Regions from separate parts of the Paenibacillus konkukensis genome, predicted to be linked through region 3. Evidence: a T-box and tRNA genes for the amino acid it is inferred to sense, from the RefSeq annotation. Region 3 holds a T-box; the other regions hold tRNA genes.

Region 1 (10,359 bases), 3.4 Mb from region 3:
ATCGTCAAACAGCTCCTCCGCGTCCTCGGCCGTCGGAATCGTACGGAACGGTCTCTTGTAAGCGGCCGTGCTCGAGCAAAAAACAAACTGTCCTGCTCGTCCGTGCAGCGCCTCCAACGTTGCCTGTGCGTCGGCCGCGTCGAAGGAAATCATATCGATGACCGCATCAAACCGGCGATCTTTCATCAGCTCGCGGAATTGCTCTCGATTCGATTTGTCGCCCGTAATGCATTCCACTTCGCCGGAAAATAAATGATTCTTGCTGCCGCGGTTGAACACGGCAACCTCGTATTGCTTGGCGAGAGCCGCTTCCACGATGGAACGGCTGATGACGCCGGTTCCGCCTAGAACTAATACTTTCATGATGTCACCTGCTTTTTTCTTCCTATTTTACCACAACCATACCTTCTGCCGTAGCATCTACTGCGATATCTTGAACCGCTTTCTCCAGCATATTGCCGGAAAATACGATATCCTTCGTTTCCCCGCCGCTGATTTGGGCGTACACATCCGTTCCGCGCACGGCAGCAGCGCCTTGCACGTACGCTCCTTGAGTATCGCGCAGCTCAATGACCGGCGTATCCGCGTGCGGACGCTTCATCCCGAATCCGTGCAGCTCGATGTCCTCGCCCTTATCGATCGTAAGAGCCGCTCCCTCCCGGGTCTCGATCCGCACATGATGCATTTGAAGCGAACGCACATATTTGCAGTACATTCCTTTGCCTGCCATCACGAGTTCTTCGCGCACCATATCCGGTTCTCCGCCCTGCTCGTTCGGATCGCTTGTCATCTCGATATGAATATGATCCAGCACGACATCCTCGATCGGCATTTCCGGCAGACCGTACAGGAAGCCGGCCGCGCCCAACACTTCGGTCGCCGTAATATGGCTCAGGCGGATGTGACGGAACACCGGGGTCGCCTCGGTAACCGGCTGCGCCAGCGGGCTTGAAATATCCGGATTGGCCGGATCAACGCCGTAACGGTAGAACGAGTTAATGGCGATCGGACACAGCACGCCTTTCATGAAAATATTATTCACCTGCACATGCTCGATCGTTCCCCCACGGGCCCGGTTCGACTTAAAGCGGATGCCGCGGTCCGTTCCGATAAAGACGCAGTTGGAGATGACGACATGGCGGATGCCACCGGCCGTCTCGCTGCCCAGCACGACGCCGCCGTGTCCCGCCCGCATCGTGCAGTTCGTTACCGCGACGTTCTCCGTCGGGATGCCGATGCGGCGCCCATCCTCGTCGATCCCGGATTTCAGGCAGAGGCAATCGTCTCCGACATCGAATTGGCAATCGGATATGCGCACGTAACGGCAGGAATCGATATCGAGCCCGTCGCCGTTAGGCGTATCCGAAGGATTGTGAATGAGCAAGCTGTGCAGCGTTACATTATCGCAATAGACCAGATGCGTATTCCAGAATGGAGAATTTTGCAGCGTCACTCCTTCGATCCGCACATTCGTGCAGCGGAACAATTGAAGCAGCGCGGGACGTAAAAATTGCGTCTCCCACTCCACGATATTGCTCTTGATACTCATCAGATGGCTGTTCAACTCAAACAACTGCTTCTCCCGCTCGCTGGAAGGGCGGCGTCCCGCTTTGCATTCATGATACTGCTTCCACCAGGCTGAGCCTTGTCCGTCGATAATGCCTCCGCCTTGAATCGTCACATTCGTCAAATCAATGCCATATACCAACGGGGAATAGCCGTAGCATTCATAGCCGGACCAGCGGGTTTTGACAAACGGATATTGATCCGGGTCCGTCGAAAACAATAGCTTAGCCCCCGAATCGATATGCAGCGTCATATGGCTCTTCAGATGAATGGCCCCCGTTAAATAAGTGCCTGCAGGAAAATATACCGTACCTCCGCCGGCCGCTTCGCAAGCTTCCATCACTTTGCGGATCGCTTCCGTATTCAAGGTCGTCCCGTCTCCGACAACCCCGTAATCCAACACATTAAACATCGTCATGGTGTCTCTATCCTCCTAAATTTCACCAAGTGAGCGGAGGACTATAAGCTCCGCTCACGCGCTGTATCTCTATCAATCCTGTTTATTATCTCATATGTTGGTATACCAGACTATCCGTTGTATTTAACCATTACTCAAATTAGCGAGGATTTATTCAGACCGAAACCTTCATCGTCTTTATTTAACCGGCCGATACTCCGTATTTAACCTCGTTTTCCTCCCCGCTCATGCAGGTTTACATCGTCTGCATTCCCGATTTCCTTCCATGTATCATTTTTCCCGTAATAGAAAAAGAGCCTCAGGATCTGATCCTAAGACTCTTTCGCTATGTTTCAGAAAGCGGGTGATGGGAATCGAACCCACGCTACCAGCTTGGAAGGCTGGAGTTCTACCATTGAACTACACCCGCGAGATGGTCGGGACGACACGATTCGAACATGCGACCCCCTGGTCCCAAACCAGGTGCTCTACCAAGCTGAGCTACGTCCCGAAGATTATGGTGCCGGTAGAGGGACTTGAACCCCCACGGTTTCCCTCACGATTTTGAGTCGCGCGCGTCTGCCAATTCCGCCATACCGGCTTACTACGTGCCCTGAGAGATTCGAACTCCCGACCTTTTGATTCGTAGTCAAACGCTCTATCCAGCTGAGCTAAGGGCACATAAAAGTTATTGATTCCTTGATCCTAAAGCATCTGCGGCTCCAATAAAACAATGGAGGCGCCACCCAGACTCGAACTGGGGGTAAAGCTTTTGCAGAGCTCTGCCTTACCACTTGGCTATGGCGCCGGATAAAGGAAAGCGGAAGACGGGAATCGAACCCGCGACCCTCGCCTTGGCAAGGCGATGCTCTACCGCTGAGCCACTTCCGCAAAACCAATGCGCTCGAGAGGACTCGAACCTCCACGGGGGGTTAGCCCACACGGACCTGAACCGTGCGCGTCTGCCAATTCCGCCACGAACGCATAATGAAATCTGAGCCATGTAGGACTCGAACCTACGACACCCTGATTAAAAGTCAGGTGCTCTACCAACTGAGCTAATGGCTCGCAATTAGAAATACTGGGGATCTAGGATTCGAACCTAGGCATGACGGAGTCAAAGTCCGTTGCCTTACCGCTTGGCTAATCCCCATCAAAGATCATGGGGCGATCGATGGGACTTGAACCCACGAATGCCGGAGCCACAATCCGGTGCGTTAACCCCTTCGCCACGACCGCCGCAGCTCGAAACCGGTATGGAGGCTGATGGATTCGAACCACCGAACTCGTCAGAGAACAGATTTACAGTCTGCTGCGTTTGGCCACTTCGCTAAGCCTCCATATTTGTTGCGAAAGCAATGGTGCCGTCGAGAGGACTTGAACCCCCAACCTACTGATTACAAGTCAGTTGCTCTACCAATTGAGCTACAACGGCAAATTATTATTAAGATTACATGGTGGCTCGGGACGGAATCGAACCGCCGACACGAGGATTTTCAGTCCTCTGCTCTACCGACTGAGCTACCGAGCCTAATGTATTCGGTGAAAAATGATAATGGCGGAGCCGACGGGATTCGAACCCGCGGTCTCCTGCGTGACAGGCAGGCATGTTAGGCCTCTACACCACGGCTCCACACTGTAAAAAGTAAATTGGTTGCGGGGGCAGGATTTGAACCTGCGGCCTTCGGGTTATGAGCCCGACGAGCTACCGGGCTGCTCCACCCCGCGTCGTTAAAAGTATATATGGTGGAGGCTGAGGGGATCGAACCCCCGACCCTCTGCTTGTAAGGCAGATGCTCTCCCAGCTGAGCTAAGCCTCCATATATGTCTTATACCTTTATTGGAATTTATGGTGACCCGTAGGGGATTCGAACCCCTGTTACCTCCGTGAAAGGGAGGTGTCTTAACCCCTTGACCAACGGGCCATGCTGTATATTATGGCGGAGAGAGAGGGATTCGAACCCTCGAGACGCTTGTGACGCCTACACGATTTCCAATCGTGCTCCTTCGGCCAACTCGGACACCTCTCCAGAGGAGAAATGGCTCCCCGAACAGGACTCGAACCTGTGACAACTCGATTAACAGTCGAGTGCTCTACCAACTGAGCTATCAGGGAACAATGGTGGGCCTTAGTGGACTCGAACCACCGACCTCACCCTTATCAGGGGTGCGCTCTAACCAGCTGAGCTAAAGGCCCTTATGTCTTGAATGCTGTGATAAAACACAAGATTAAAGCTTTGCTTGGCGACGTTCTACTCTCCCAGAACCCTTCGGTTCAAGTACCATCGACGCTGGAGGGCTTAACGGTCGTGTTCGAGATGGGAACGCGTGGTTCCCCTCCGCCATCATCACCAAACGGTGTAGCTTGTTCAAGGCTTGCGCCTTGAAAACTAGATACGAAACTTGTGCGCGTAGCGAGCAATGGTTATTTGTTCTTCCCGGTTTGTTTCCGGGCCCCGAGAAAGTATTTGGAATCAGCTTCGAAGCTTCTCTTCACTTTCTTGGGAACTAGGTTAAGCCCTCGACCGATTAGTATTCGTCAGCTCCACACGTTGCCGTGCTTCCACCCCGAACCTATCTACCTCGTCGTCTTCAAGGGGTCTTACTTACTGGGAAATCTCATCTTGAGGGGGGCTTCACGCTTAGATGCTTTCAGCGCTTATCCCGTCCGTACGTAGCTATCCAGCCATGCTCCTGGCGGAACAACTGGTACACCAGCGGTACGTCCATCCCGGTCCTCTCGTACTAAGGACAGCTCCTCTCAAATTTCCTACGCCCACGACAGATAGGGACCGAACTGTCTCACGACGTTCTGAACCCAGCTCGCGTACCGCTTTAATGGGCGAACAGCCCAACCCTTGGGACCTACTTCAGCCCCAGGATGCGATGAGCCGACATCGAGGTGCCAAACCTCCCCGTCGATGTGGACTCTTGGGGAGATAAGCCTGTTATCCCCAGGGTAGCTTTTATCCGTTGAGCGATGGCCCTTCCATTCGGTACCACCGGATCACTAAGCCCGACTTTCGTCCCTGCTCGACCTGTTTGTCTCGCAGTCAAGCTCCCTTCTGCCTTTGCACTCTTCGAATGATTTCCAACCATTCTGAGGGAACCTTGGGGCGCCTCCGTTACGCTTTAGGAGGCGACCGCCCCAGTCAAACTGCCCACCTGACACTGTCCCCATACCGGATCTACGGTACCAGGTTAGAACTCCGATACGATCAGGGTGGTATCCCAACGTCGCCTCCACACAAGCTGGCGCTCATGCTTCTCAGGCTCCCACCTATCCTGTACAGATCGTACCAAAGTCCAATATCAAGCTGCAGTAAAGCTCCATGGGGTCTTTCCGTCTTGTCGCGGGTAACCTGCATCTTCACAGGTATTAAAATTTCACCGGATCTCTCGTTGAGACAGCGCCCAAGTCGTTACGCCATTCGTGCGGGTCAGAATTTACCTGACAAGGAATTTCGCTACCTTAGGACCGTTATAGTTACGGCCGCCGTTTACTGGGGCTTCGGTTCATAGCTTCGGGTTCCCCCTAACCACTCCCCTTAACCTTCCAGCACCGGGCAGGCGTCAGCCCGTATACTTCGCCTTGCGGCTTCGCACAGACCTGTGTTTTTGCTAAACAGTCGCTTGGGCCTTTTCACTGCGGCCCCCTCGGGCTATTCACCCTACCGAGGCACCCCTTCTCCCGAAGTTACGGGGTCATTTTGCCGAGTTCCTTAACGAGAGTTCTTCCGCGCGCCTTAGCATGCTCTGCTCGCCTACCTGTGTCGGTTTGCGGTACGGGCACCTTCTCCCTGGCTAGAGGCTTTTCTTGGCAGCCTGAACTCATGACCTTCGCTACTGTTATTTTCACTCCCCATCACAGACCAGCCTTACGATCAACGGATTTGCCTATTGACCAGCCTCTCTGCTTGGACGGGCATCCATCAGCCCGCGTCACTATCCTTCTGCGTCACCCCATCGCTCATAACGGTTCACGGTGGTACAGGAATTTCAACCTGTTGTCCTTCGACTACGCCTTTCGGCCTCGCCTTAGGTCCCGACTTACCCTGAGCGGACGAGCCTTCCTCAGGAACCCTTAGGCTTTCGGCGGATCAGATTCTCACTGATCTTTTCGTTACTCATACCGGCATTCTCACTTGTGTACTGTCCAGCGCTCCTTACGGTACACCTTCAACCTATACACAACGCTCCCCTACCCCTGCGTCACCTTCATTCCAGCCTCGAAGCGGCGCGTTTAGCCCTGGGGTGCATTTAGCCAGATTCCTTGAATCTACTTAAAAGTAGAATCTGGCGAATGTCCCGTGTCTAAACGGTAACCTCAAAGATGCAATGAAGGCGACGCGAGCCATAGCTTCGGTGGCGTGTTTAGCCCCGTTACATTTTCGGCGCAGAGTCACTCGACCAGTGAGCTATTACGCACTCTTTCAATGATGGCTGCTTCTAAGCCAACATCCTGGTTGTCTGCGCAACTCCACATCCTTTCCCACTTAACACACACTGGGGGACCTTAGCTGATGGTCTGGGCTGTTTCCCTCTTGACAATGGATCTTAGCACTCACTGTCTGACTCCCGGGATAAAGTATGTGGCATTCAGAGTTTGACTGGACTTGGTAACCCTTGGCGGGCCCCGCACCCAATCAGTGCTTTACCTCCACTACTCATCTCCCGAGGCTAGCCCTAAAGCTATTTCGGGGAGAACCAGCTATCTCCGAGTTCGATTGGAATTTCTCCGCTACCCCCACCTCATCCCCGAATTTTTCAACATTCGTGGGTTCGGGCCTCCAGTGCGTGTTACCGCACCTTCACCCTGGACAGGGGTAGATCACACGGTTTCGGGTCTACGCCCACGTACTTCGTCGCCCTATTCAGACTCGCTTTCGCTGCGGCTTCGGCTCTTCACCTTAACCTTGCACGGGAACGTAACTCGCCGGTTCATTCTACAAAAGGCACGCCATCACTCATTAACGAGCTCTGACTTCTTGTAAGCACACGGTTTCAGGTTCTATTTCACTCCGCTCCCGCGGTTCTTTTCACCTTTCCCTCACGGTACTGCTTCACTATCGGTCGCTAGGGAGTATTTAGCCTTGGCAGATGGTCCTGCCTGCTTCCCACGAGGTTTCACGTGTCTCGCGGTACTCGGGATCCGTCTAAGGTGTTCGCAGAATTTCAATTACAGGGCTTTTACCTTCTATGGCCGGCCTTTCCAGACCGCTTCATCTACCCCGCTGCACCTACGTTGACGTCCCACAACCCCAGAGAGCAAGCCCTCTGGTTTGGGCTGTTCCGCTTTCGCTCGCCGCTACTGACGGAATCACTTTTGTTTTCTTCTCCTGAGGGTACTTAGATGTTTCAGTTCCCCTCGTATGCCTCTACACACCCTATGTATTCAGATGTGAGTAACTGAGAATTACCTCAGCTGGGTTCCCCCATTCGGATATCCCCGGATCAAAGCCTGCTTACGGCTCCCCGAGGCGATTTCGTCGTTCGCCACGTCCTTCTTCGGCTCCTAGCGCCTAGGCATCCTCCGTGTGCTCTTATTAGCTTAACCATGCTAATACACGTTGTATTGCTCTACGCATTTCGTTTCGTTATCTAGTTTTCAAGGAACAATCTTATTGAAATTGAGAGTCATTAGGCTTCCTTTGCGGGCACCTTTGTCCTCTCAAAACTGAGCAACGAGTGAGTGACGTTGCAACTGTTACATCGAGTTCGTCGATGTCCGTTGTCAACTATTGTGCAACTGTTAGTTGCTTATGTCCGCTACCCTTCAGATAGCATGGACTCCATAGAAAGGAGGTGATCCAGCCGCACCTTCCGATACGGCTACCTTGTTACGACTTCACCCCAATCATCTACCCCACCTTCGGCGGCTGGCTCCTTGCGGTTACCCCACCGACTTCGGGTGTTGTAAACTCTCGTGGTGTGACGGGCGGTGTGTACAAGACCCGGGAACGTATTCACCGCGGCATGCTGATCCGCGATTACTAGCAATTCCGACTTCATGCAGGCGAGTTGCAGCCTGCAATCCGAACTGAGACCGGCTTCTAAAGATTCGCTCCACCTCGCGGCTTCGCTTCCCGTTGTACCGGCCATTGTAGTACGTGTGTAGCCCAGGTCATAAGGGGCATGATGATTTGACGTCATCCCCGCCTTCCTCCGGTTTGTCACCGGCAGTCACTCTAGAGTGCCCATCCGAAATGCTGGCAACTAAAGTCAAGGGTTGCGCTCGTTGCGGGACTTAACCCAACATCTCACGACACGAGCTGACGACAACCATGCACCACCTGTCTCCTCTGTCCCGAAGGCCTCCCCTATCTCTAGGGGATTCAGAGGGATGTCAAGACCTGGTAAGGTTCTTCGCGTTGCTTCGAATTAAACCACATACTCCACTGCTTGTGCGGGTCCCCGTCAATTCCTTTGAGTTTCACTCTTGCGAGCGTACTCCCCAGGCGGAGTGCTTACTGTGTTGACTTCGGCACCAAGGGTATCGAAACCCCTAACACCTAGCACTCATCGTTTACGGCGTGGACTACCAGGGTATCTAATCCTGTTTGCTCCCCACGCTTTCGCGCCTCAGCGTCAGTTACGGTCCAGAAAGTCGCCTTCGCCACTGGTGTTCCTCCACATCTCTACGCATTTCACCGCTACACGTGGAATTCCACTTTCCTCTCCCGCACTCAAGTCACCCAGTTTTCAGTGCGATCCGGGGTTGAGCCCCGGGCTTAAACACCAAACTTAAATGACCGCCTGCGCGCGCTTTACGCCCAATAATTCCGGACAACGCTTGCCCCCTACGTATTACCGCGGCTGCTGGCACGTAGTTAGCCGGGGCTTTCTTCTCAGGTACCGTCACCCTTAGAGCAGTTACTCTCTAAGGCGTTCTTCCCTGGCAACAGAGCTTTACGATCCGAAAACCTTCATCACTCACGCGGCGTTGCTCCGTCAGACTTGCGTCCATTGCGGAAGATTCCCTACTGCTGCCTCCCGTAGAAGTCTGGGCCGTGTCTCAGTCCCAGTGTGGCCGATCACCCTCTCAGGTCGGCTACGCATCGTCGCCTTGGTAGGCCGTTACCCTACCAACTAGCTAATGCGCCGCAGGCCCATCCGTAAGCCACAGGTTACCCCGTGTTTCATGATCTCCTCATGCGAGAAGACCAGCTATCCGGTCTTAGCTATCGTTTCCGATAGTTATCCCGATCTTACAGGCAGGTTGCCTACGTGTTACTCACCCGTCCGCCGCTAACTGTTCCCGAAGGAACAGTCCGCTCGACTTGCATGTATTAGGCACGCCGCCAGCGTTCGTCCTGAGCCAGGATCAAACTCTCCATTAAAGTACGACCGATGCCGAAGCACCTTTCGTTATAACAGAGCTTGTCTTAAGCTCAAAATTCAATGCTAGCAAGAATTTGCATTCTCTATTTAACACTCACTCGTTGTTCAGTTTTCAAAGGACAATCTTCGTTCTTATCCGACACGTTTCAGCAGCGGACAAGTAAGAAATATATCATATTTTTTCGAGCGATGCAAGCTTTTTTTCATTCCTTATTGTCATCGAAACAACCGGGATTTTATTTCACTTGCTTGTCTGCTCAACAACAGCTCGATTAATATAGCATAAGTTAATTACATATTGCAAGTACATTTTAAAAATATATTTACTTCTCTAAAATGTTTACCTGCTCGAGCAAGAATCTTAATTTATCACGATACGATTACAATTGCAACCTCTTCTTTCAAACTTCCTTTTTCTATTATTATAAATCGAATGTAAACGGAGCCCATAAGGAAACATTACCATTTCACTAAAGCCGTTTCAGAAATCGGATATACGCGATCTCATTTATCCTACCGGGTTAAGGGATCAACAATATTTTCCCGGTGTTTCCCCTCCCCTCAAGCAACCGGTGCGCCGCCTCTCCGTCTTCGAGAGCGAATTGTTTCGGCTCTTCCAGCTCCAGCCTGCCCATCCGTAAGTCTGCAAAAAGCGTCTCCGCACGTTCAAGCCGTTGGTTACGCGTCGTCAAATGATTCCATAAGTCGCCCCCAACCAACGATTTGGAACTGTCCATCAGCATGCGGGGATCGATATTCGGCGGATCTCCTCCGGCCATTCCGAAGAACACGACCGTCCCTTTCGTTTGAACGGCTGCGAAGCTGTTCATCAATGTCGATCCGATCGAATCGTAAACGACATTGGCGCCGCAGCCGCTTTGAGACCAGCCGATAACGTCATGAACCCAATCGTCGTCATAGAATAACACTTCATCCGCTCCGGCTTTTAACGCCGCTTCCCGCTTGGCATTGGAGGAGGTGATTCCCGCCACTCGGGCCCCTTTATTTTTGCTCATTTGAATAAGCAATTGCCCCACGCCTCCCGCCGCAGCATG
Region 2 (10,359 bases), 3.8 Mb from region 3:
ACTGCTTGAGCAGCTCAATCGTCGTCGGGTTGTAGATTTCCTCTACCGCATCGCCGGACGCCAGCATAACCCAATCCAGATCAAACCAGCCCGGCCCATCCGCATCCGCCGTCAAGCTCAGTCTATATTCGCCGAAGGGAGAATCTTTATAGCGGAACTCGGTTGCCCTTGGCAATGTCAGCTTGACTTCATAGCGCTTCCACTGCTCGCCCAAGACGATGCTGCTCTCGGCAAATGTAGCGCCCGCCTTATCCTCGATCGCCGTATATAGGCGGGTAACCGCTCCTGAGGCTCTGGCATAAAATCGCAGACAATATTCCAGCGTTCTTTCATCGGCCAGCGTAATGCGCTGCATAATCCCTTGCCTGCCCGTTCCTTCGCCGATCTTGACCCGCTGAAACCGCTTCTGCCCCTGCTTGCCGTGAACCCCTCCGTCACGCTGCTCGAAAGCGCCGTCCGTGCTGCCTGCAGGCTCCCATGGATAGGCCAGCCCCGGCGTCAGCGGCGTATCTCTGTACATGATCTCGGTCCGCATCATCCACGGCAAGTTGGTGCCGTCCTTTTTTCTTTTGGAAAACCAGTTCTCGAACGAGCCGTTGGCGATACAATCCTCGATAATGCCGGGATACGTATCCCGCCCGTTCATTTCAAAAAACTTCCCAAATATCCGCTTGTCCACATACCACGAACTCGGCTCCGCCGATCCGGTGCGAACGGTTGTATGCAAGCCCATGACCGCCCTCCTGCTTTTTTATTCCAGGGAACACTCGCCATGCCGGTTAGACATGATGTCAGCCAAGCTGCGACTTGGATGGGGGAGCGCGGTCAACACACGGTCAACACCGTCTTCCCCTCTAGCCCCCGCTTCTTCCAGTATGCGCGGAATCCATCGCTATTTCGTTACACAATCCCTCGAAATATTATCCGATTTCAGGATGATTGTTGGAGCGGCACTTCCAAGACGTACACGGAATGAGGCCTCAGCTCATAGGTCCAGACAGACCCGTCTATTCGCACGCGCTGCGCTTCGGCCGTAATTAGGGAAGGTTCGAATACCGTATTGTACCGCTCATAATGTTCTCCCGTCAGAGTATGCAGAAGTACCTCTTCCTTCGGCTTCCATGCGCCCAGATCGCAGACGAGCTCCGTAGGCTCCAGCGTCCGGTTGACGACAAAAACCGTCAAGAGATCGCCCGTTTCGGAGATGCAGGCAACCGTGTCCACATTCGGCAGACTGTCGCACTCCATCGGCAGCTTGCAGGGACCGGCATGAAACGTACCGGACTGCGTCCGGGTTTGCACGACACGATGAAGATTACGGTTCGCGTATAAGCGCAGCAAGTGATAGGTGGCCGTTCCGAATATGACGTCGTTTTTTCCGCTCCAGCCGGGCTTTTTCATACGCTCGTAATGATCCCCTACCCGAATGCAGCCGCCGACCCACCCGTTAACCAGATCGGAAAAGTTGGCTATTTGCACAAGATGACTTTGTCGAATCATTTCATTCAGCATGCACGCATTCGCCACGGCCGCCTCCAGCGTATGATTGTTCGGCATATCGGGATTTGGAAAATACATCGTGTTCCATTCCGTCACCGCGATTTTCAGATGCCGTAAATCTTCCCTGCCTTGAATGATCGATTCGATTTCTTCGAACAAATATCTTGCCGTTTCCGAGAAGGCGGCGATCGCTTTGAACCGGTCGCTTCCCGGCGTTGCCGCATCGATAGGGAAAAAATTTTGTCCTTGGTAAATATGCAGCGTAATGAAGTCCATAGCATGACCGGCTGTTTCCAATACGATGCGGTTCCAGCCGGGAACCAGCGAATCTCGCGCCGTCCCGCAGCCGAGCAGCACAATGGACGGATCTTTGGCCTTCATCGCTGCCGCGAATGTGAGGAATTGCTGCGCGTACGTCTCCGCGGAGCAGACGCCCGCCTGCCATGGTCCGTACATCTCGTTGCCCACTTCCCAATATTTGACCCGATAAGGCTCCGGATGCCCGTGGCTCGCCCTGAGCGCTCCCATAGGGGTGCTCGCGTCTCCGTTGCAGTACTCGACCCATCTGGCCGCTTCTTCTGCCGTGCCGGTACCCATATTTACGCAAATTTGCGGTTCGGCGGCAAGCTGCCGGCATAAGTCCACGAACTCGTCGGTGCCGAAATATTTATGCACCTGTCCTGCCTGCTCCCAAGCTTCGTTGACATAATTGGGACGCAAATACACAGGGCCGACAAACTCCTCCCAGTGATACAAGCTGATATAGTTTCCGCCCAGCCGCAGAATACCGCCGTTCAGCGCCTTGGCCATTTCGAACACTTCCCGCTTCAGCAGTCCGGTCTGCCCTTCGGGGAGAAGGGAAATATGATCGAACCAGATCACGCCGGTCGAAGTCGAATCGGCCCATGCGGCCGGCGGAAGAGGGACGGCCCACACCTGCAGCTCGGCCGCAGCGCAGGAACGGGAAGCCGTTATCCGGCCGGTAACTTCCTTCCAGCTATGGGAGTTTACCTCAAGCTCCAGTTCCCCCAGCATGTCGCCGTTCGCGCGGTCGACCAGCTTCAGGTGCACCGCGTTTAATTCGCGTGTCGCTCTTACATACATCCTGACGGCATAAGGAATACTCCCGTCGACTTGCATCCGCTGTCCGATTCCCGACGCGCAGCGGTCTTTATTGAATATCCTGATTTTCTGGCTATGGCCGGAATGAAATCGGGCCGGGGGCTCCAAGGCATACTGCGTATGCTTTCCGAAATTGAGCGGATACCAAGGCCCGGACACGCCGTCCAAATTATGATCCTCCTCTTCGAAATCCATATTTGTTAGAGGATACGCCAGCATCGCGGGCATATGATCATCGATATCCTCGATAAAATGTCCGAAAATATACGGATGAATGCAATGATCCGCAATATCTCTGCCGATAGTAAGCCGTGCATTTTGTACGTTAACCATCATTTTCCGCTCCTTATCACTTATTTGCGGGCCGTTCTGTCAGAAAAGGGATTCTGATGGACACGACCGTCCCTCTGTTCTCGAATGAGGTAATCGTGAGCCCGTACTTCGAACCATACTGCAAAACCAGCCGGGCATGAACGTTCACAATGCCGAGCGATTCGCTTCGGATCAGCGTCTTATTGTCCTGCATCGTGATGATATTGAGCCGCTGCTGCAGCTGCGCCAGCTTGCCGTCCGAAATGCCTTTGCCGTTATCGGCGATTTCAATGATCAGGTCTTGAGCTTCATTGTAGGCGCTGACGATGACCGTGCCATGGCCTCCGCTTGGCTCCACCGCGTATTTGACCGTATTTTCGATAATCGGTTGCAAAGAGCATTTCACAATGAGAACGTCCAAATATTTCTCGTGAACATAAAAACGGCTTTGAAAATGTCTGGGAAAGCGAATCTTGACGATTTCCAAGTATTTCTTGACCTGACTGATCTCTTCTCTCAGAGAAACGACAGGCTCGACGATGGAGGCCGTATACCGGTAATAATCCCCCAAATTTTTGGCGATCACCTGAATGCGCTCGTTTTTTTCGATGTAGGCCAAGCTATTAATAATTTCCAATGTGTTATACAGCAGATGCGGATTGATTTGATTTTGCAGAGCTTGAATCATCGCTTCCTTCTGTCTAAGCAGCATTTGCATCTCATTCACCTTCATGCTGCCAATGGTTTCTATATACTCGTGCAGTTGCCTGGTCATGCGATTGTAACTGCGGCTTAGCAGCTGAATTTCGTCTTTACCCGGAACAACCTCCGCCCGCATATCCAAATTCCCTTTCTCTACATGTTCCATAAGCTGCTTCAGCTTGCGCAGCGGACTTGTAAACCTTTGCGCAATGACCGGCACAACGATCAGAACCATGGCGGCGAGCCCGAGCATAGCCACGATCATCGCATTGCGCGCTACGGTAACCCCGCTGGCCATCACTTCGAACGGAACCATCGCTACCACTTTCCATCCGGTAAGCTCGGAGGTATTGTAGGCGACCAGCATCTCCTGGCCTTGTACAGGCTGAACGGAGGATGCGGTATCGAACTTAAGCCCGGCCAAGGAGGTCGATTGAAGCGATTGGCCGATCATGGCCGAGTCGGGATGATACACAATGGTCCCCTCCTTGGATACAATGAAAAAATACCCCTTCTTAGCGAATGAGGAACGGACGATAGTTTTTTCCAGCTCGCTGATTTTCAGATTCATGACAAGCCTTCCCGCCAGCTTCATCGTTTCCGTCGAATAGACAGGAACTAGCATGGAGATGACGTTTTTACCTGTCACCTGGGATCTGTGAGTCGGAAGCAGCTTCAAGTCGCTCATCATCTCCAGTCCGTACCACGGCTCCTTCATATACGATTTGGAAATTTCGTCAAAGCGCTGAATATTGGATATGGCCCTTCCGTCGAGAGACATCAGAAACAGACTGTCTACTTCGCTATAGTTCAGAGCGACATAGTTGTTCAATACATCCTCAATGTCCGCAGGATAAGTCGGCGTGACCGCCCCTCCGCTGACAAGCCAGTTCTGAATAATTCCCGCTTTGCCCCTGTTTCGGGTGAAATCGTTGCGCTCCGGCAGCGGGCCGGCTATCAGGGTAGATACGGATATTTTCATTTGTTGAAAATACAATTCGATTTGCCGGTTGAGGCGATACGAAGCATCGTCGGCAAACTGGTAAAAATCGTTTTTGGCCGCTTTCATATAGAAATATTGCGACAGCGCGCCCGTCAGCAATATGGAGGACAGCGCCGCCGCCAGCAGGATAACAATCAGCTTGACTTTGATCGAGCGGCGGCTGAACCAGCTTCCCGCATTCATAGGCCTAACCCTTTGCGGTACTCGTTAGGAGTCACCAGCGCGACATGCTTGAATACGCGATTGAAATAGGGCAGCGTGGCGAAACCGACATCCTCGGCGATTTCATATACCTTTTTATCCGAAGTCCGAAGGAGCTCCATCGCTTTTTCAATGCGGATATAATTCAAATAGTTCACAAAGCTTTTGCCTGTATATTGTTTGAACAGCACTCCGAAATACGAAGGACTCAAATTGGAGTAATCCGCCATTTGTTTCAGCGTCAATTCGTCCTGCATATGCGCCCCCATATACTCGCAGGCGCGTTTGATGACCAATCTCATATTGTTCCCGGCAAACTGGGGGTAACGAAGCGTCCATTCGTGCAGCAGATCGTGAAATACGTGCCGCACCCGCTGTTCGTTCAAATCCTCCGGAAGTGAGGCATCCTGAAATTCCGGATGAATGATCTTGATATATTCCGTGAGCTTCCCCATAAAAATGCGAAGATAACTGGTTTGGGAGCCCTGATCCAGCGAACGTCCGCCCAGAATCGCATGCAATATCCGGTCGGTCTGTTCAAACAGCCCGATCGGCTCGAATTCATGCAACCGGTCGATGAACCGCTGAATGTCGCGCAATATTTGATTCGGCTCTATGCACGTTTCCAGCCTGCCGACAGAACGAGACAGCGCGGAGTGAAGCTCGACCTCCGAGATGGGCTTCAGTAAATATTCGGATACATGCAGCCGGATCGCATTTTGCGCATAAGAGAATCGGTCATGCCCGCTGATAATGATAGTCACCACCGGCAGCCGCTGATTGCGAATCCGGTGAATCAGCTCCAGACCATCCTGATCCGGCAGCTGAATATCGGTGATGACCACCGTCGGCCATAGCTCCTGCATCAGGCGCCAGCCTTCTTCACAGCTTGCGGCCTCCCCCGTAACCTTGAATCCGTCCAGCTGATGCACCATTTCCACAAGCGCATCCCTAATCAGCAGTTCGTCTTCCACGACAAGCACATGATACACTGTAATCCCCCCAATACCGCGCAGGGTGCTAAGCTATCCCTTGACCGAACCCATCATCATGCCTTTGCTGAAATATTTTTGCATGAACGGATACACCATAAGCAGAGGCAAGGCCGTCAGCAGAATAGCTGCATGCGGTACGGCGGGGGTATAGCTGTACCCGGTATCCGTAACAACGAGCCCCAGCTCGGAGGAGTTCACGATCAGGATTTGGCGAAGAAACACCTGGAGCGGATATAAATTGGCATCATTCAAATACAAAATCGCTTGAAAGTAAGTATTCCAATTAGCCACCGTATAAAATAACGTAAAAGTGATTAGCACCGGCAGCGAAACCGGAAGGATGATCCGCCATAATATTTTAAATTCCCCGCAGCCGTCGATCCGGGCCGACTCTTTGATTTCGACGGGCAAAGTCTGAAAATAGCTGCGCATCACAATCAGGTTAAAGGGAGCGATCGCTCCCGCAAGCCATATGGACCAATACGAATTGATCAGTCCGAGCCCATGGATCACCAGGTAAGTTGGAATCATTCCGCCCTGAAATAGCATTGAGAACAGCACGATGACATTGACGGCCGCCCTGCCCTTTACCCCCGGATGAGAAAGCCCGTAAGCCATAAGCGTCGACAGCGCCATATTGATGAGCGTTCCTACTGCGGTAATGTAAATAGCATTATAGAAAGCGCGCGTAAATTGGGCGTTGTCCAGCAAAAACCTGTATGCTTCCAGCGTCCATTCCTCAGGCCATAGAACAACGCCTTTCAGCAGCAGCTCCTTGCTCGACGCAAAAGAACTGGACAAAGTAAACAGCAACGGGAAGACGACGGTCGCCGCCAAACCGATGAGGATGACGGTCACGCAAGTATTGAAGACATTATCCTTAAAAGACTGTCCCGCTTTCATCCGCTAGATCACCCCTTCCTCGCCGAATTTGCGCGCCAGCTTGTTGGCAGTCAGCACCAGCGTAAGACCGACAATCGATTTAAACATGCCGACGACCGCCGAGTAGCTGTAATCCCGCTGAAGTATGCCGGTACGATACACATACGTATCGAATACGTCGGATACGCCCACATTGAGCGGATTTTGCAGCAAGAAAATATGCTCGAACCCGATATCCATAAAATGACCCAGTCTTAAAATGAACAGCACGATAACGACATAGCGAATGCCCGGCAGCGTAATATGCCATATTTGCCGAAACCGCCCCGCACCGTCCACCTTGGCCGCCTCATACAACGACGGATCGATGGAGGCCATCGTGGCCAAATATAAAATCGATCCCCATCCCGCACCCTGCCACATATTTTGCAGCAGCCACATCGGACGCAGCCACTCCGATTTCGTAAACAGCTCGATTTTACCGAAGCCGGCCGACACCAGCCATTGATTGATAATTCCGTCTTGTGAAGAGAACAGAGTCATCGTCATGGACACGATAACGACCCAGGAAATAAAATGCGGTCCGTACATGATGGTCTGTACGGTGTTCCGAATCGTTTTCAGTCTGGATTCGTTCAATAGCAAAGCGAGGATGATAGGAGCCGGGAAAAAAAACAGGATATCCAAACAAGCGAAAGCAAATGTATTTGTAAGCAGTAACGGAAAATCCGGTTCGGTAAATAACCTGTTGAAATTATCCATACCGACCCATGGACTGCTCCACATGCCGGAAAACGGATCATAGCGCTGAAACGAAATAAGTAATCCAAGCATGGGCACATACTTAAAGATCAGGAAATAAACCAATCCCGGCAAAATCATGACATAAAACGGAAGATGGGCTGCGATCCGCGCTTTTTTTAGACCCTGCCCGACGGATGCAGCTGCTGCTTGAGCACCTCTCATAATGACCTCCAATGTATAAACGGCATTTGAACTCATTATAGAGGCTCATCCTGTGAATTGCGTTCCCCAATATATCGATTTCTTAACTGATTTCACTTTGTTATCGATGATCGGCAGACCCTAGTATAAGTTCGAGGAAACGCTTTCATAAAACTATCATACATTACGACTCCAGCGGGTTTGAATACAATTGCCAGCCGGAAAAGTGAGTATTTCGGACACATAGCGGATTTAAGATCGACTGGGGATTTTCGTATAAAATACAAAAAAGCATGAATCTTAAAGATTCATGCTTTTTTGTATGCCGGTGAAGGGACTCGAACCCCCACGGTTTCCCTCACGATTTTGAGTCGCGCGCGTCTGCCAATTCCGCCACACCGGCAAGTATGGCGTGCCCTAAGAGATTCGAACTCCTGACCTTTTGATTCGTAGTCAAACGCTCTATCCAGCTGAGCTAAGGGCACATAATTATGAAGTTTTACTTGGTGCCGAAGACCAGACTTGAACTGGTACGGTAGTCACCTACCGCAGGATTTTAAGTCCTGTGCGTCTGCCGATTCCGCCACTCCGGCGTAAAAAAATGGAGGCGCCACCCAGACTCGAACTGGGGGTAAAGCTTTTGCAGAGCTCTGCCTTACCACTTGGCTATGGCGCCAGGTAACATATGGAGCGGAAGACGGGAATCGAACCCGCGACCCTCGCCTTGGCAAGGCGATGCTCTACCGCTGAGCCACTTCCGCATAAAATAAACTGGGGATCTAGGATTCGAACCTAGGCATGACGGAGTCAAAGTCCGTTGCCTTACCGCTTGGCTAATCCCCAATATAAACATGGGGCGATCGATGGGACTTGAACCCACGAATGCCGGAGCCACAATCCGGTGCGTTAACCCCTTCGCCACGACCGCCACAGCTATAATAAAAAAATTGGCAGGGGCAGCAGGAATCGAACCCACACCAAAGGTTTTGGAGACCTTTGTTCTACCTTTAAACTATGCCCCTATAATATGGTGGAGGCTGATGGATTCGAACCACCGAACTCGTCAGAGAACAGATTTACAGTCTGCTGCGTTTGGCCACTTCGCTAAGCCTCCATATTATGTTGTAATCAATGGTGCCGTCGAGAGGACTTGAACCCCCAACCTACTGATTACAAGTCAGTTGCTCTACCAATTGAGCTACAACGGCGTAACACATTGTGTAGTACATGGTGGCTCGGGACGGAATCGAACCGCCGACACGAGGATTTTCAGTCCTCTGCTCTACCGACTGAGCTACCGAGCCTTACTATACATTCGCTTCTGACTTAAATGGCGGAGCCGACGGGATTCGAACCCGCGGTCTCCTGCGTGACAGGCAGGCATGTTAGGCCTCTACACCACGGCTCCACACTATAAAAGATAAATTGGTTGCGGGGGCAGGATTTGAACCTGCGGCCTTCGGGTTATGAGCCCGACGAGCTACCGGGCTGCTCCACCCCGCGTCGTTGAAGTTTATATGGTGGAGGCTGAGGGGATCGAACCCCCGACCCTCTGCTTGTAAGGCAGATGCTCTCCCAGCTGAGCTAAGCCTCCATATAACCATTATAACATAAATGGTGACCCGTAGGGGATTCGAACCCCTGTTACCTCCGTGAAAGGGAGGTGTCTTAACCCCTTGACCAACGGGCCTTACTGCTACGGAGAGAGAGGGATTCGAACCCTCGAGACGCTTGTGACGCCTACACGATTTCCAATCGTGCTCCTTCGGCCAACTCGGACACCTCTCCATATGGCTCCCCGAACAGGACTCGAACCTGTGACAACTCGATTAACAGTCGAGTGCTCTACCAACTGAGCTATCAGGGAATGTACCGCTTGGCGACGTTCTACTCTCCCAGAACCCTTCGGTTCAAGTACCATCGACGCTGGAGGGCTTAACGGTCGTGTTCGAGATGGGAACGCGTGGTTCCCCTCCGCCATCATCACCAAACGGTATGACTTGTTCAAGGCTTGCGCCTTGAAAACTAGATACGAAACTCGTGCGCGTTTGTGAGCAATGGTTATTTGTTCTTCCCGGTTTGTTTCCGGGCCCCGAGAAAGTATTTGGAGTCAGCTTCGAAGCTACTCTTCACTTTCTTGGGAACTAGGTTAAGCCCTCGACCGATTAGTATTCGTCAGCTCCACACGTTGCCGTGCTTCCACCCCGAACCTATCTACCTCGTCGTCTTCAAGGGGTCTTACTTACTGGGAAATCTCATCTTGAGGGGGGCTTCACGCTTAGATGCTTTCAGCGCTTATCCCGTCCGTACGTAGCTATCCAGCCATGCTCCTGGCGGAACAACTGGTACACCAGCGGTACGTCCATCCCGGTCCTCTCGTACTAAGGACAGCTCCTCTCAAATTTCCTACGCCCACGACAGATAGGGACCGAACTGTCTCACGACGTTCTGAACCCAGCTCGCGTACCGCTTTAATGGGCGAACAGCCCAACCCTTGGGACCTACTTCAGCCCCAGGATGCGATGAGCCGACATCGAGGTGCCAAACCTCCCCGTCGATGTGGACTCTTGGGGGAGATAAGCCTGTTATCCCCAGGGTAGCTTTTATCCGTTGAGCGATGGCCCTTCCATTCGGTACCACCGGATCACTAAGCCCGACTTTCGTCCCTGCTCGACCTGTTTGTCTCGCAGTCAAGCT
Region 3 (10,359 bases):
AGCGGGTTTTCTTCACGCGCTGCTCCAAATGTACCGGCTTGCTGTAATACATTTCGTACAGCTTCATCTGGTCTTTGGGCACGTCGGACATTTCGCTGACGTTGGAGCCGCTGCGAATCGCCACATAGCAGTTCATATCCTTCATCCGCTTCAAATCCATTTCGGCCCAATGCTCGATATGCTCCTTAGTCGCCGATTGCAGCAAAGCGCTCTGCACGGACGGCTCGATCAGCTCCACATAAGGCAGGCCCCCTCTGGCATAAACCTCCTCGACGAGGCATTTAACAATCTCGCGCTCCGCTCCGATCATTTCAATCAGAACTTTTTCGCCGGCCTGCACGTCCAGCGAATAGCCGACAATATTGCGGGCCAGCTGTTGTAAACGGGGATCACGCATGTCCATTCTCCTTTTCGCTTCAAGTTTGTTTCAACTTATTTTATTATTGCCGCTGTCAAACCATTTTTTCTTGTAGATGTTGCCGATGAGAATCAGAACGACAAAAATGAGCAGCAGCAGAAAGAGTCTGCCTTTATTGTGATGAAAATGCAACAAATCATGCCCGATGAGCGATTCCAAAAAAATCATCGGAAATTTGCCGACCATCGTACCGAGCACGAAATCCCGCGTTCTTACCTTCATCACCGCCGCCGCCAAATTGATTCCGAAGGAAGGCAGCACCGGAATGACCCTTGAAACAGCTATGTAAAGAAATCCGTTTTGCTCTAATTTTTGGTTGAATTTCTCGATATAAGCGTATTTTTCAAGCTTTTTCTCCACCCATCCTCTTGCGTAATTGCGAGCCACCAGAAATGTGCTTACAGCCCCCAAGACCGCCATCACATAATTGACGGCAAAGCCGAGCCATAATCCGAAAATCAGCACGTTGGCCCCGGCGACGATGACAAAAGGGATAAACGGCAGCACAGTCTGCAAATAAGCCAGCATCATCCCCGCCACATGTCCTAACAGTCCCCAAGATTGCAAAATGTCGGACAAATGCCTGACATTCCATTCGGCCAAAAAACATACCCCCTTCTTTCATTCTACCATTGTACCACTTTTCCGCTTCATTTCCATATTCGGCGCGCCATTGTCCGCTTTCTTGGAGCAGATATGCAAAATCAGTGAACCACTTGACATAGATAGGCAATTTTTATAGAATTAGAAGTCGAGATGATCGTCTTCCCGGCGACGGGACTCACGATTATGGTGGAGGCATGTGTCACCCTCACTGGTTTCATTGCTGACAAGACAGCGGCTGAGATTCTTGTCAGGTGCCGGACCGTTTCCGGTCTAGGGCTTTGAATGAAATCGGGCATATGTTTCACCCGAGGAAACCACCCACCATTTTATAACCAAAAGGAGCTCATTATACATGGCACGCTACACAGGTCCTAAATTTAAACTTAGCCGTCGTCTGGGTATTTCCCTCAGCGGCACAGGAAAAGAATTGAAACGTCCGTTCCCTCCAGGACAACACGGTCCGGGACAACGTAAAAAAATGAGCGGCTACGGCATTCAGCTGCAAGAAAAACAAAAGCTTCGTCATATGTACGGAGTAAACGAAAAACAATTCCGCAACCTGTTTGACAAAGCAACTAAGCAACAAGGTATCGCGGGCGAAAACTTCATGATCCTGCTTGAAAGCCGTCTGGACAACCTGGTTTACCGTCTTGGCTTCGCTAACTCCCGTGCAGGCGCTCGTCAATTGGTAGCTCACGGCCACGTTACCGTTAACGGTAAAAAAGTGGACATCGCTTCCTACCTTGTGAGCACTGGCGACGTAATCGGCCTTCGCGAAAGAAGCCGCGGCTTGTCTTCCGTTAAAGAAGCTTTGGCAAACCGCAACTACTTGCCGGCTTACCTGGAATTCAACGACGCTTCCGTAGAAGGTAAATACACTCGTCTTCCTGAGCGTTCCGAATTGCCTCAAGAAATTGACGAAAAGCAAATCGTCGAGTTCTACAGCCGTTAATAAAATTAACGCGCAAGATGCTACGACAAAAAGCCCAAAACCACTGTTATCAGCGGTTTCGGGCTTTTTTTATACAATAAACATTGCAATTTAATGCATTATAATGCGCCCATGCTCATCTCAATGCAACCTCCCGACATAATAACACGAACATATACTCCTATTCCACACAGAATAACGAACGAACACTTCCATATTGTATTTAACTTCATATCCGCTATAAATTCAACGATTTCCGTTGAAATTCGGTGATTTTCGTTGTGCCAACAATATGTAGGTGCCCTCATGTATTTCATCTATCGTTCTCCGTTATTTCAAACTTACACTCCAAATAAAGTTCTTATCAGAGTCTTTCTTATTCCATTCTAACCGTGCATTGAGCATGCCACTGTTTTCGTCTAGCATGATTTTTATGAATTCTTTATAATAACAAGGAACCAACTTATTATCTGCTAATGTTTCAATTTCGACCCACCTTGGAATATGCTTCTCAGGCTCTTTGGTAATAAGCTCACCGTGTACTTCATCGGTAACAAAGAAAAATGTTACAGCATGATCGTTGTTACTGTAGTTGATATATGAAACAACTCCTTTAAGAATGGGGCAATGTATCCTTAATCCCGTCTCCTCATCCATTTCTCGAATGCATGCTTCCTCAAGGGTTTCATGGAGCTCCAACCCACCTCCAGGTGGGGTTAATTGATTATAGTTGAAGTAGCTAGGGATCAGCTTTTCCATGAGAACTATATGTCCATCTTTTACTGCAACACATGCAACTCTGGTTCTTATTGACATTGAAATCCCCCCTCAACATTCCACTAACGTTCCTCGTTGGCCCTTTTGAACACAAAGGAGAAAAAATTCTGTCGCACTTTACTTAAGCCAGCCACTCCACATAATTATATGTAAAATTGTGTATTTATACATTATCAAATTTATCTTGAGCGCTGCAAGCATTAAATTAATCTGCCCTTCATTCAATAAGTTCCGTCCAGACCTGCTGACTTGCGAACTTCAATAGCAAAAAAAGCACTCTGCTGAGTGCTTTAATTTATGAGCGTATCTCGTTTATTTAATGAACCGTCCAATCCTTATTCCTAAATCATTTTTGAATGAGACGTTCAAAAATGATCTCGTATGAAGTAGGTTTACCATATCCATTATAGTTTGTCGGTAAAACCTGTACTAATTTCCATCCTTCTTTGGCATTTTCGTCAATTGTTTCTCGATGCTTTGCGGATGTGAAAATTCCACCTAATGATGTTTCTACATATTTGTATTCGTACACTCCAATTGCCACCTCCCTACCATGCTTTTTCACTATGGTACCATATTAACAGAAATAATCCACAAAGCACTTTCCCTCCTTAGTACCATGTGTTCGCTTCTTTAATGCCACCTTTATCTTGGCAAAAGGACGGGTATGGATGGAACTTCACAAAACAAAACATAATGAGCGGAGTGGGGCTAATTGATTTGGCAACGACCGCAAGCCCTTAAATATCAGGGATTTTTGTCGTCAGCGAGTTCTGCAGCCGGTAATCGATGACTTCAAGGCTGCCCTTCATTTTAATGGAAGGCGGCTTTTTGGTTGCTGAAGGGCAAACGGGAGCTCTCTTCCGCTTTGCTTGTCCCCTTCGTTCTTGCAGGCAGCATTCATAAACACTAAAAAAGGCCTCGTCCCGGCTCATCTTGCGATGAACGGGACCCGAGACCTTTCCGTTTATAGCTATGCAACTATCGCGAGCCTATCATGGCTTTAGCGCGTTTACACGAACTTGGCGAGGTAGTAATTACGCTTGCCGCGGCGGATGACGATATATTTACCTTCCATCCCGTCGCCGGCCGTCAGCGCTTTATTCAGATCCGTCACCTTCGCCCCGTTCACGGAAACCGCTCCGCTCTCGATATCCTGCTTCGCCTGGCGCTTCGAAGGCGCCGCTTTGACCGCCAGCAGCAAATCGATCAGCGCAATCTCGCCCGTCACTTCCGCCGAAGGTACATCCTGGAACGCATCCTCGATCTCGCGGCCCGACAGAGTGTCCACGTTGCCGCTGAACAAAACTTCGGAAATTTTAATTGCGCTCAGAGCCGCATCCGCTCCGTGCACAAGTTCCGTTACTTCTTTGGCCAGAACGCGCTGCGCCTCGCGCTTCTCCGGACTTGCGCTCACCTGTTCTTCCAGGCGGGCAATTTCCTCCGGAGCGAGGAAGGTGAAGTATTTGAGGAACTTCACGACATCGTTATCGTGCGTATTGATCCAGAACTGGTAGAACTGGTACGGAGACGTTTTGTCGGCGTCGAGCCAGACCGCGCCTCCGGCCGTTTTGCCGAACTTGGTGCCGTCGCTTTTCGTAACGAGAGGCATCGTCAAGCCGAACGCCTTGTTGCCCGTCGATTTGCCGATCAGCTCCAGACCTGCCGTAATGTTGCCCCACTGGTCGCTTCCTCCCACCTGCAGGGAGCAGTTGATATCGCTGTTCATGCGGAAAAAGTCGTAAGCCTGCAAAATCATGTAGCTGAACTCGGTAAAGGAAATTCCGTTGCTTAAGCGGGAATCCACGCTGTCTTTGGCCAGCATGTAATTGACCGAGAAGTTTTTGCCGATGTCTCGCAGGAAGGTAATGACGTTCAGATCGCCGAGCCAGTTGTAGTTGTTTTCCATCCGTGCCGGATTCACGCTCGAATCGAAATCCAGGAAGCGGGACAGCTGCTTTTTCAGCTTGTCGGTCCACTCAACGACGATATCCTGCGTATTTAACGAACGCTCCGTCGATCTTCCGCTCGGGTCTCCGATGAGCCCGGTGCCGCCGCCTACCAAAGCGATCGGCAAATGCCCCGCCATCTGGAAACGCTTCAAGCATAAAATCGGCAGCAAATGGCCGATATGCAAGCTGTCCGCCGTCGGGTCGAACCCGGCATACAGGACGATAGGCTCTTCGCTGATCTTTTTGGCCAATCCCTCTTCGTCGGTCAACTGATGAATCAATCCTCTGTAATTCAGTTCCTGTAAAATGTCCACAATGCTCTACTCCCTTTCGTAAGTAAAATAAAATACAAAAAGCCCTCTCATCCACAAAGGGACGAGAAGGCTGTTGCTCGCGGTACCACCCTAATTAAAGCATTGATAACGAGGCTTCTTCCGCAGCCGGTATCACCGGGGAAAAAGTCGTATGCTTTCACTTTGAAACGATAACGGGTCAAACCCGGCAGGAAGCTACTTGTTAAGGTCTAACGTTCCCTTCCCCTGCTCCGGACGGTAATTCGAATCAAGGTCAACTGCCGGTTCGCACCACCCACCGGTTCTCTGCAAGCTGAATTCCCGACTCTACTCGCGGCGGCGGCACAGCTCGTTCCTGCCCGGTCGCCAAGTCCTTCAAAGCATTTGTCGTATGCGATTAACCCAAGTTATATCACAAGATGGATTCGATTGTCAAACATGCGTCATTGAATCGTCAGCAACGCCAGTGTCCATGCGATGATCCTTTGTGCTATAATAAACTACGTATGTTTTCCAAAATCGGGAGGATTTTTATCGGCATGGAGATGGAGAAAAAAGAACGTAAGGCCGGAAAGATATTATGGAACATAGGCAAATACACGCTGATCACGCTCAAATGGATGTTCATAGCCGGCATCATTGCGGGATTTCTCGGAGGCGGAGCCGCATTCGGATACGTCTCTGCGCTGGTCAAGGACGACCCTGTCCGCAGCAAAGATTTTATGATGGAGCAAGTACAGGAAAATGCGATGACCGGCTTCGTCTATTTTAACGACGATACCGTAATCGGCCAGCTGCGCTCGGAGGAAGACCGCAGAATGGCCGAGCTGAAGGACATTCCCCAAATTATGCTCGATGCGGTGTTCGCCATCGAGGACAACAATTTTTACGAGCATCACGGCATCGATTTCAGGAGTACGGCGCGAGCGGTCGTACAGAAGCTGTTAAGAGAGAACGTCCAGACCGGCGGCAGCACGATTACCCAGCAGCTTGCCAGACGCGTTTTCTTGTCCCTGGACCGTGAAGACAGCCGGAAAGCGAAGGAAATTTTCCTCGCTCTGCGCATGGAAAGGCTCATGTCCAAGGATGAAATTTTACTTGCTTACTTAAACAAAATTCCTTACGGCAACGGTTCGACAGGCTATAATCTATACGGTATTAAAGCGGCGGCCAAAGGCATTTTCAACATTAACGATCTGCATGATCTCAATATTGCGCAGGCGGCGTATTTGGCCGGTCTGCCGCAGCAGCCGAGCAACTATTCGGCATTCACGAGCAAAGGGCAGTTCGACGGAGCCGCCTTCAAGCGTGCTGTCTCCAGAGCGCAACTGGTGCTGCGCCGGATGCTCGAAGAGGGTAAAATCAACCAGCAGCAGTATCAGGAGGCGCTGAGCTTCGATCTGCAAAGCTCGCTCGCCGAGCCGTCCAAGAAGGCGTATTCCACCTATCCTTATCTTATGATTGAGGTCGAAAAAGAGGCGGCCAAAGCTCTGCTTAAGGCGCAAGATCCGAAGCTTGCGACACAGCCGGATACGGATGCCTACAGTGAAGCGCTGAAAAACGTACAGGCGCAAATGTACCGCGGCGGCTATCATATTTATACGACGATCGACAAAGACATTTACGACGCGATGCATGTCATTTCCGAGAATCCCAAAAACTTTACTCCGGACGATCCGACCAAAGGGGTGGAGCAAATCGGCGCGGTCATGATCGACAACAAAACCGGCGCGATTCTCGGCATGATCGAAGGGCGCGATTTTTTCACGGAACAGCTTAATCATGCGACCCAAGCTTACCGTCAGCCGGGCTCGACCATGAAGCCGATTGCGGCCTATGTGCCGGCGATTGAGAAAGGCGCGATTCAGCCCGCCTCGATCATCGACGACGTTCCGATTATTTTGAAGGACGGCACGAAAGTCGGTTATCACATTCCGGAAAACTGGGATAACCAGTATCACGGCCTGATTACAGCGCGCCGCGCGCTGAACCAGTCGTACAATATTCCGGCCATCAAGCTGTTCATTGATGTCGTCGGCATCAAGAACGCCTGGGATTTCGCCAAAAAGCTCGGCATCACCACCATTTCCCCGGAAGATTACGTCGCCCAAACGGGGGTTATCGGCGGTCTGAAATACGGCGTATCGGTCAAAGAGCTGACCGGCGCTTACGCGGCGATCGCCAACAAAGGCGTTTATAATGAAACGTTTATGATCCGTAAAATTACCGATTCCAACGGAAAAACCGTCTTCGAGCAGGAGTTGAAGCCGACAACGGCGTTCTCCGAGCAGACGGCTTATCTGATGACGGATATGATGCGCACCGTTGTTACCGCAGGGACTGCGACGGATCTGATGAGCAAATTCAAGCATTACGGAAAAATCTCGATCGTCGGCAAAACGGGCTCTACGCAGGATGACGCGGACGCCTGGTATATGGGATATACGCCCGACATTACGCTCGGGGTATGGGCAGGCTATGACTCTCCCGCATACAAGCTGAGCAAAAAAACGGGGGGCACCAACCGCGCCAAAGATATATGGGCGCTTGCCATGGACGCGGCGATCGACAAGAAGCCGGAATATTTCCCGACCAAGCAGTTCAAGCGTCCGGACAATATCGTGGAAATGACGGTATCCAGTTTATCCGGCAAGCTTCCGAGCGAGGCGACGACCAAGGCCGGCAAGCTGGTCACCGATCTGTTCAACAAAAAGGACATTCCGACCGAAGAGGACGATGTCATGGTGAAGCTGCCGATCATTCAATACAACGGCATTAACTATATCGCCCAAGCCGAGACTCCGGCGGAATTCGTGCAGGAGAAGACGGTCATCAAGCGCCAGAAGTCGCTTACTTCGTTAATGCAGGAGCTTCAGGCCGTCGTCGGCAAGCTGCCCAAAGACCGCCAGCATTCGCTGGATGCGTACCGGCCTACCGATTACGAAGATGACGCGCCGTCCGAGACCGATCCTCGTGTCGATGACGGCAAGGCGCCTAGCGCCCCTACGACGGTCGTAGCGACGCATTCGGGCGACACGAGCACGATTACTTTCCAAGCGAGTCCAAGCGAGGATGTCGTCGGTTACAGGCTGTACCGTTCGGTCAATCATGCCTCCTTCCAGCGAGTAGGCAAAGTCGTGGAGGCTGGCACCGAAACGAAATTTACGGACCAGACTTCGGCTTCCGGACCGATCGGCTATTACATTACCGCCGTAGACGTTGCAGGCAAGGAGTCCGTTCCAAGCAAAGGCGCCTATACGGACGGCACCAGCATGGATCTGCTTTTCCTTACGCCGGATGAGAACGGCGGAATCGTACAGGGCGGCAGTCCTGAAGCAGGCAACGATGGAAAAGGTCAAAATCCGAATGAGCCGAATGAGAAAAACGATGGACCGGCCAAGGACATTCCCGCCGCTCCGTCGGGCTTGACGGTCAAATCTAGCGGCGCAGGGATATTGCTGAACTGGAAAGCTAACGCGGATAAAGATAAGGTCAAACAGTACATCGTCTACTACAGCAAAAAAGAAAACGGAGATTATGCAAAGCTGGGCAGCGTCAACAACGCTACTGAATTCAGGTATTACGCATCCGGCTATGAAGGTTACTACAAAATTACCGCCGTCAACGAGCTTGGCGAATCCAAAGCTTCAGCGGCTATCAAATATAAGAAGTAAAGGAACGCCGTGCCGGATCTAATGCGCCGCGGAAGCTCTCCGGTACGAAGAAGCAAAAAAGGATGGTTTACAGGCTCTTGAGACAACGAAGAGCTTCGTAGAACCATCCTTTTTTTGGGCTTGATGCGCCGTATGAAGAGCGCGAGCATAATAAGAAAACCGCTAAAAACACCCTGCTCGAAGGAGAGATCTTAGCGGCTGGCTGCGCTCTATCTCCGGCAGGGTGCTTAACTATTGACCGTTTATTTTTCTAATCTAATCTTCAATCGTGGACAGATCGCCTGTCGGCAAATTCAGCTCCCACGCTTTCAGCACGCGGCGCATAATTTTACCGCTGCGCGTTTTGGGAAGCTTATCTCTGAATTCGATCTCGCGAGGAGCGGCATGCGCCGACAATCCGACTTTGACGAATTTGGAAATATCCGCCTTCAGCTCTTCCGACGGCTCGAAGCCTTCGCGCAGGGCGATAAACGCTTTAATGATCTCGCCGCGCATCGGGTCCGGTTTGCCGATAACCCCGGCTTCCGCTACGGCAGGATGCTCGACCAGTTTGCTCTCGACCTCGAACGGGCCTACGCGTTCGCCGGCCGTATTAATTACGTCGTCGATACGTCCTTGGAACCAGAAGTAACCGTCCTCGTCACAGTAAGCCGAGTCACCGGAAATATACCACCCGCTGATGCGGAAGTATTCCTCGTATTTGGCCGGGTTGTTCCAAATTTTGCGCATCATCGACGGCCATGGCGTCTTGATCGCCAGGTTCCCCATCCGGTACGGCGGCAAAATGTTGCCCGCGTCGTCGATAATGGCGGCTTCCACGCCGGGAAGCGGCTTGCCCATCGAGCCCGGACGAATCGCCATGCAAGGATAGTTACAGATCAATTGTCCGCCGGTTTCGGTCATCCACCATGTATCGTGAATGCGCTGATTGTATACCTTCAATCCCCAGCGGACAACCTCCGGATTCAGCGGCTCCCCTACGCTAAGCACATGGCGCAGCGCGGATAGATCGAACTGCTTCGATACGTCGTCTCCAGCGCCCATCAGCATGCGAAATGCGGTCGGAGCGCTGTACCAAACGGTCACCTTGTACTTCTCCAGCGTTGCGTACCAGTCCTGCGGGCTGAAACGACCGCCGCGGATCACGTTGGTAACTCCGTTGAGCCAAGGAGCGAATATACCGTACGATGTGCCCGTTACCCAACCCGGGTCCGCCGTACACCAATATACGTCGTTATCCTGCAGGTCGAGCACGACGCGACCCGTATAATAATGCTGAAGCATCGCGTTATGGACATGGAAGACACCCTTCGGTTTACCCGTCGATCCCGAAGTGTAATGAATCAGCATGCCGTCTTCGCGGTCCACCCATTCCAGCTCCAGCTCATCCGAGGACTGCGCCATTTCTTTATGATAATCGACTTGGCCTTCGGCCAGATCAATATTATCGCCGACGAGAATCACATGCTTCAAGTCGGGCAGTTCGCTCACAGGTACGCGATGTACGAGAGCCGGCGTCGTAATGATCGCTACCGCGCTGCTGTCCTGCAGTCGGTCTCTGACGGCCGTTTCCATAAACGCTTCGAACAGCGGACCCACGACGGCGCCGATCTTAATCGATCCAAGCAAGGAGAAATACAGCTCCGGCGTGCGCGGCATGAAGATGAACACACGGTCGCCTTTGGCAATGCCCAGCTTGCGCAGCACG

Evidence for each region. The T-box of region 3 lies ahead of tyrS (tyrosine--tRNA ligase). A T-box ahead of a tRNA ligase gene usually reads a tRNA of that ligase, here a tRNA-Tyr.
Region 1: it encodes a tRNA-Tyr, which carries the amino acid that the T-box ahead of tyrS (tyrosine--tRNA ligase) is inferred to sense. The anticodon was not compared.
Region 2: it encodes a tRNA-Tyr, which carries the amino acid that the T-box ahead of tyrS (tyrosine--tRNA ligase) is inferred to sense. The anticodon was not compared.

What each region holds. Positions count from the first base shown of each region.
Region 1 covers NZ_CP027059.1:2,856,657-2,867,015, forward strand. The annotation lists gene SK3146_RS12070 (NAD-dependent epimerase/dehydratase family protein) at 1-363, opposite strand, end outside; gene SK3146_RS12075 (glycoside hydrolase family 28 protein) at 386-1,984, opposite strand; tRNA gene SK3146_RS12080 (tRNA-Gly) at 2,323-2,393, opposite strand; tRNA gene SK3146_RS12085 (tRNA-Pro) at 2,398-2,474, opposite strand; tRNA gene SK3146_RS12090 (tRNA-Leu) at 2,482-2,564, opposite strand; tRNA gene SK3146_RS12095 (tRNA-Arg) at 2,571-2,644, opposite strand; tRNA gene SK3146_RS12100 (tRNA-Cys) at 2,698-2,771, opposite strand; tRNA gene SK3146_RS12105 (tRNA-Gly) at 2,783-2,854, opposite strand; tRNA gene SK3146_RS12110 (tRNA-Leu) at 2,863-2,947, opposite strand; tRNA gene SK3146_RS12115 (tRNA-Lys) at 2,959-3,031, opposite strand; tRNA gene SK3146_RS12120 (tRNA-Gln) at 3,045-3,116, opposite strand; tRNA gene SK3146_RS12125 (tRNA-His) at 3,127-3,202, opposite strand; tRNA gene SK3146_RS12130 (tRNA-Tyr) at 3,221-3,303, opposite strand; tRNA gene SK3146_RS12135 (tRNA-Thr) at 3,323-3,398, opposite strand; tRNA gene SK3146_RS12140 (tRNA-Phe) at 3,419-3,494, opposite strand; tRNA gene SK3146_RS12145 (tRNA-Asp) at 3,520-3,596, opposite strand; tRNA gene SK3146_RS12150 (tRNA-Met) at 3,615-3,691, opposite strand; tRNA gene SK3146_RS12155 (tRNA-Val) at 3,708-3,783, opposite strand; tRNA gene SK3146_RS12160 (tRNA-Glu) at 3,814-3,888, opposite strand; tRNA gene SK3146_RS12165 (tRNA-Ser) at 3,902-3,993, opposite strand; tRNA gene SK3146_RS12170 (tRNA-Asn) at 4,004-4,079, opposite strand; tRNA gene SK3146_RS12175 (tRNA-Ile) at 4,084-4,160, opposite strand; rRNA gene rrf (5S ribosomal RNA) at 4,203-4,319, opposite strand; rRNA gene SK3146_RS12185 (23S ribosomal RNA) at 4,473-7,520, opposite strand; rRNA gene SK3146_RS12190 (16S ribosomal RNA) at 7,762-9,303, opposite strand; gene SK3146_RS12195 (quinone oxidoreductase family protein) at 9,826-10,359, opposite strand, start outside.
Region 2 covers NZ_CP027059.1:3,298,241-3,308,599, forward strand. The annotation lists gene SK3146_RS14070 (hypothetical protein) at 1-733, opposite strand, end outside; gene SK3146_RS14075 (alpha-L-arabinofuranosidase C-terminal domain-containing protein) at 931-2,958, opposite strand; gene SK3146_RS14080 (sensor histidine kinase) at 2,972-4,822, opposite strand; gene SK3146_RS14085 (response regulator) at 4,819-5,832, opposite strand; gene SK3146_RS14090 (carbohydrate ABC transporter permease) at 5,866-6,738, opposite strand; gene SK3146_RS14095 (ABC transporter permease) at 6,742-7,683, opposite strand; tRNA gene SK3146_RS14100 (tRNA-Leu) at 7,986-8,065, opposite strand; tRNA gene SK3146_RS14105 (tRNA-Arg) at 8,071-8,147, opposite strand; tRNA gene SK3146_RS14110 (tRNA-Leu) at 8,167-8,255, opposite strand; tRNA gene SK3146_RS14115 (tRNA-Cys) at 8,265-8,338, opposite strand; tRNA gene SK3146_RS14120 (tRNA-Gly) at 8,349-8,423, opposite strand; tRNA gene SK3146_RS14125 (tRNA-Gln) at 8,434-8,505, opposite strand; tRNA gene SK3146_RS14130 (tRNA-His) at 8,515-8,590, opposite strand; tRNA gene SK3146_RS14135 (tRNA-Trp) at 8,611-8,684, opposite strand; tRNA gene SK3146_RS14140 (tRNA-Tyr) at 8,691-8,776, opposite strand; tRNA gene SK3146_RS14145 (tRNA-Thr) at 8,795-8,870, opposite strand; tRNA gene SK3146_RS14150 (tRNA-Phe) at 8,891-8,966, opposite strand; tRNA gene SK3146_RS14155 (tRNA-Asp) at 8,994-9,070, opposite strand; tRNA gene SK3146_RS14160 (tRNA-Met) at 9,089-9,165, opposite strand; tRNA gene SK3146_RS14165 (tRNA-Val) at 9,181-9,256, opposite strand; tRNA gene SK3146_RS14170 (tRNA-Glu) at 9,278-9,352, opposite strand; tRNA gene SK3146_RS14175 (tRNA-Ser) at 9,362-9,450, opposite strand; tRNA gene SK3146_RS14180 (tRNA-Asn) at 9,454-9,529, opposite strand; rRNA gene rrf (5S ribosomal RNA) at 9,537-9,653, opposite strand; rRNA gene SK3146_RS14190 (23S ribosomal RNA) at 9,808-10,359, opposite strand, start outside.
Region 3 covers NZ_CP027059.1:7,462,074-7,472,432, reverse strand. The annotation lists gene SK3146_RS32565 (aminopeptidase) at 1-397, opposite strand, end outside; gene SK3146_RS32560 (TVP38/TMEM64 family protein) at 428-1,021, opposite strand; gene rpsD (30S ribosomal protein S4) at 1,377-1,976, shown strand; gene SK3146_RS32550 (NUDIX hydrolase) at 2,286-2,771, opposite strand; gene SK3146_RS32545 (DUF4177 domain-containing protein) at 3,079-3,264, opposite strand; gene tyrS (tyrosine--tRNA ligase) at 3,745-5,001, opposite strand; T-box leader at 5,053-5,332, opposite strand; gene SK3146_RS32535 (transglycosylase domain-containing protein) at 5,517-8,651, shown strand; gene acsA (acetate--CoA ligase) at 8,907-10,359, opposite strand, start outside.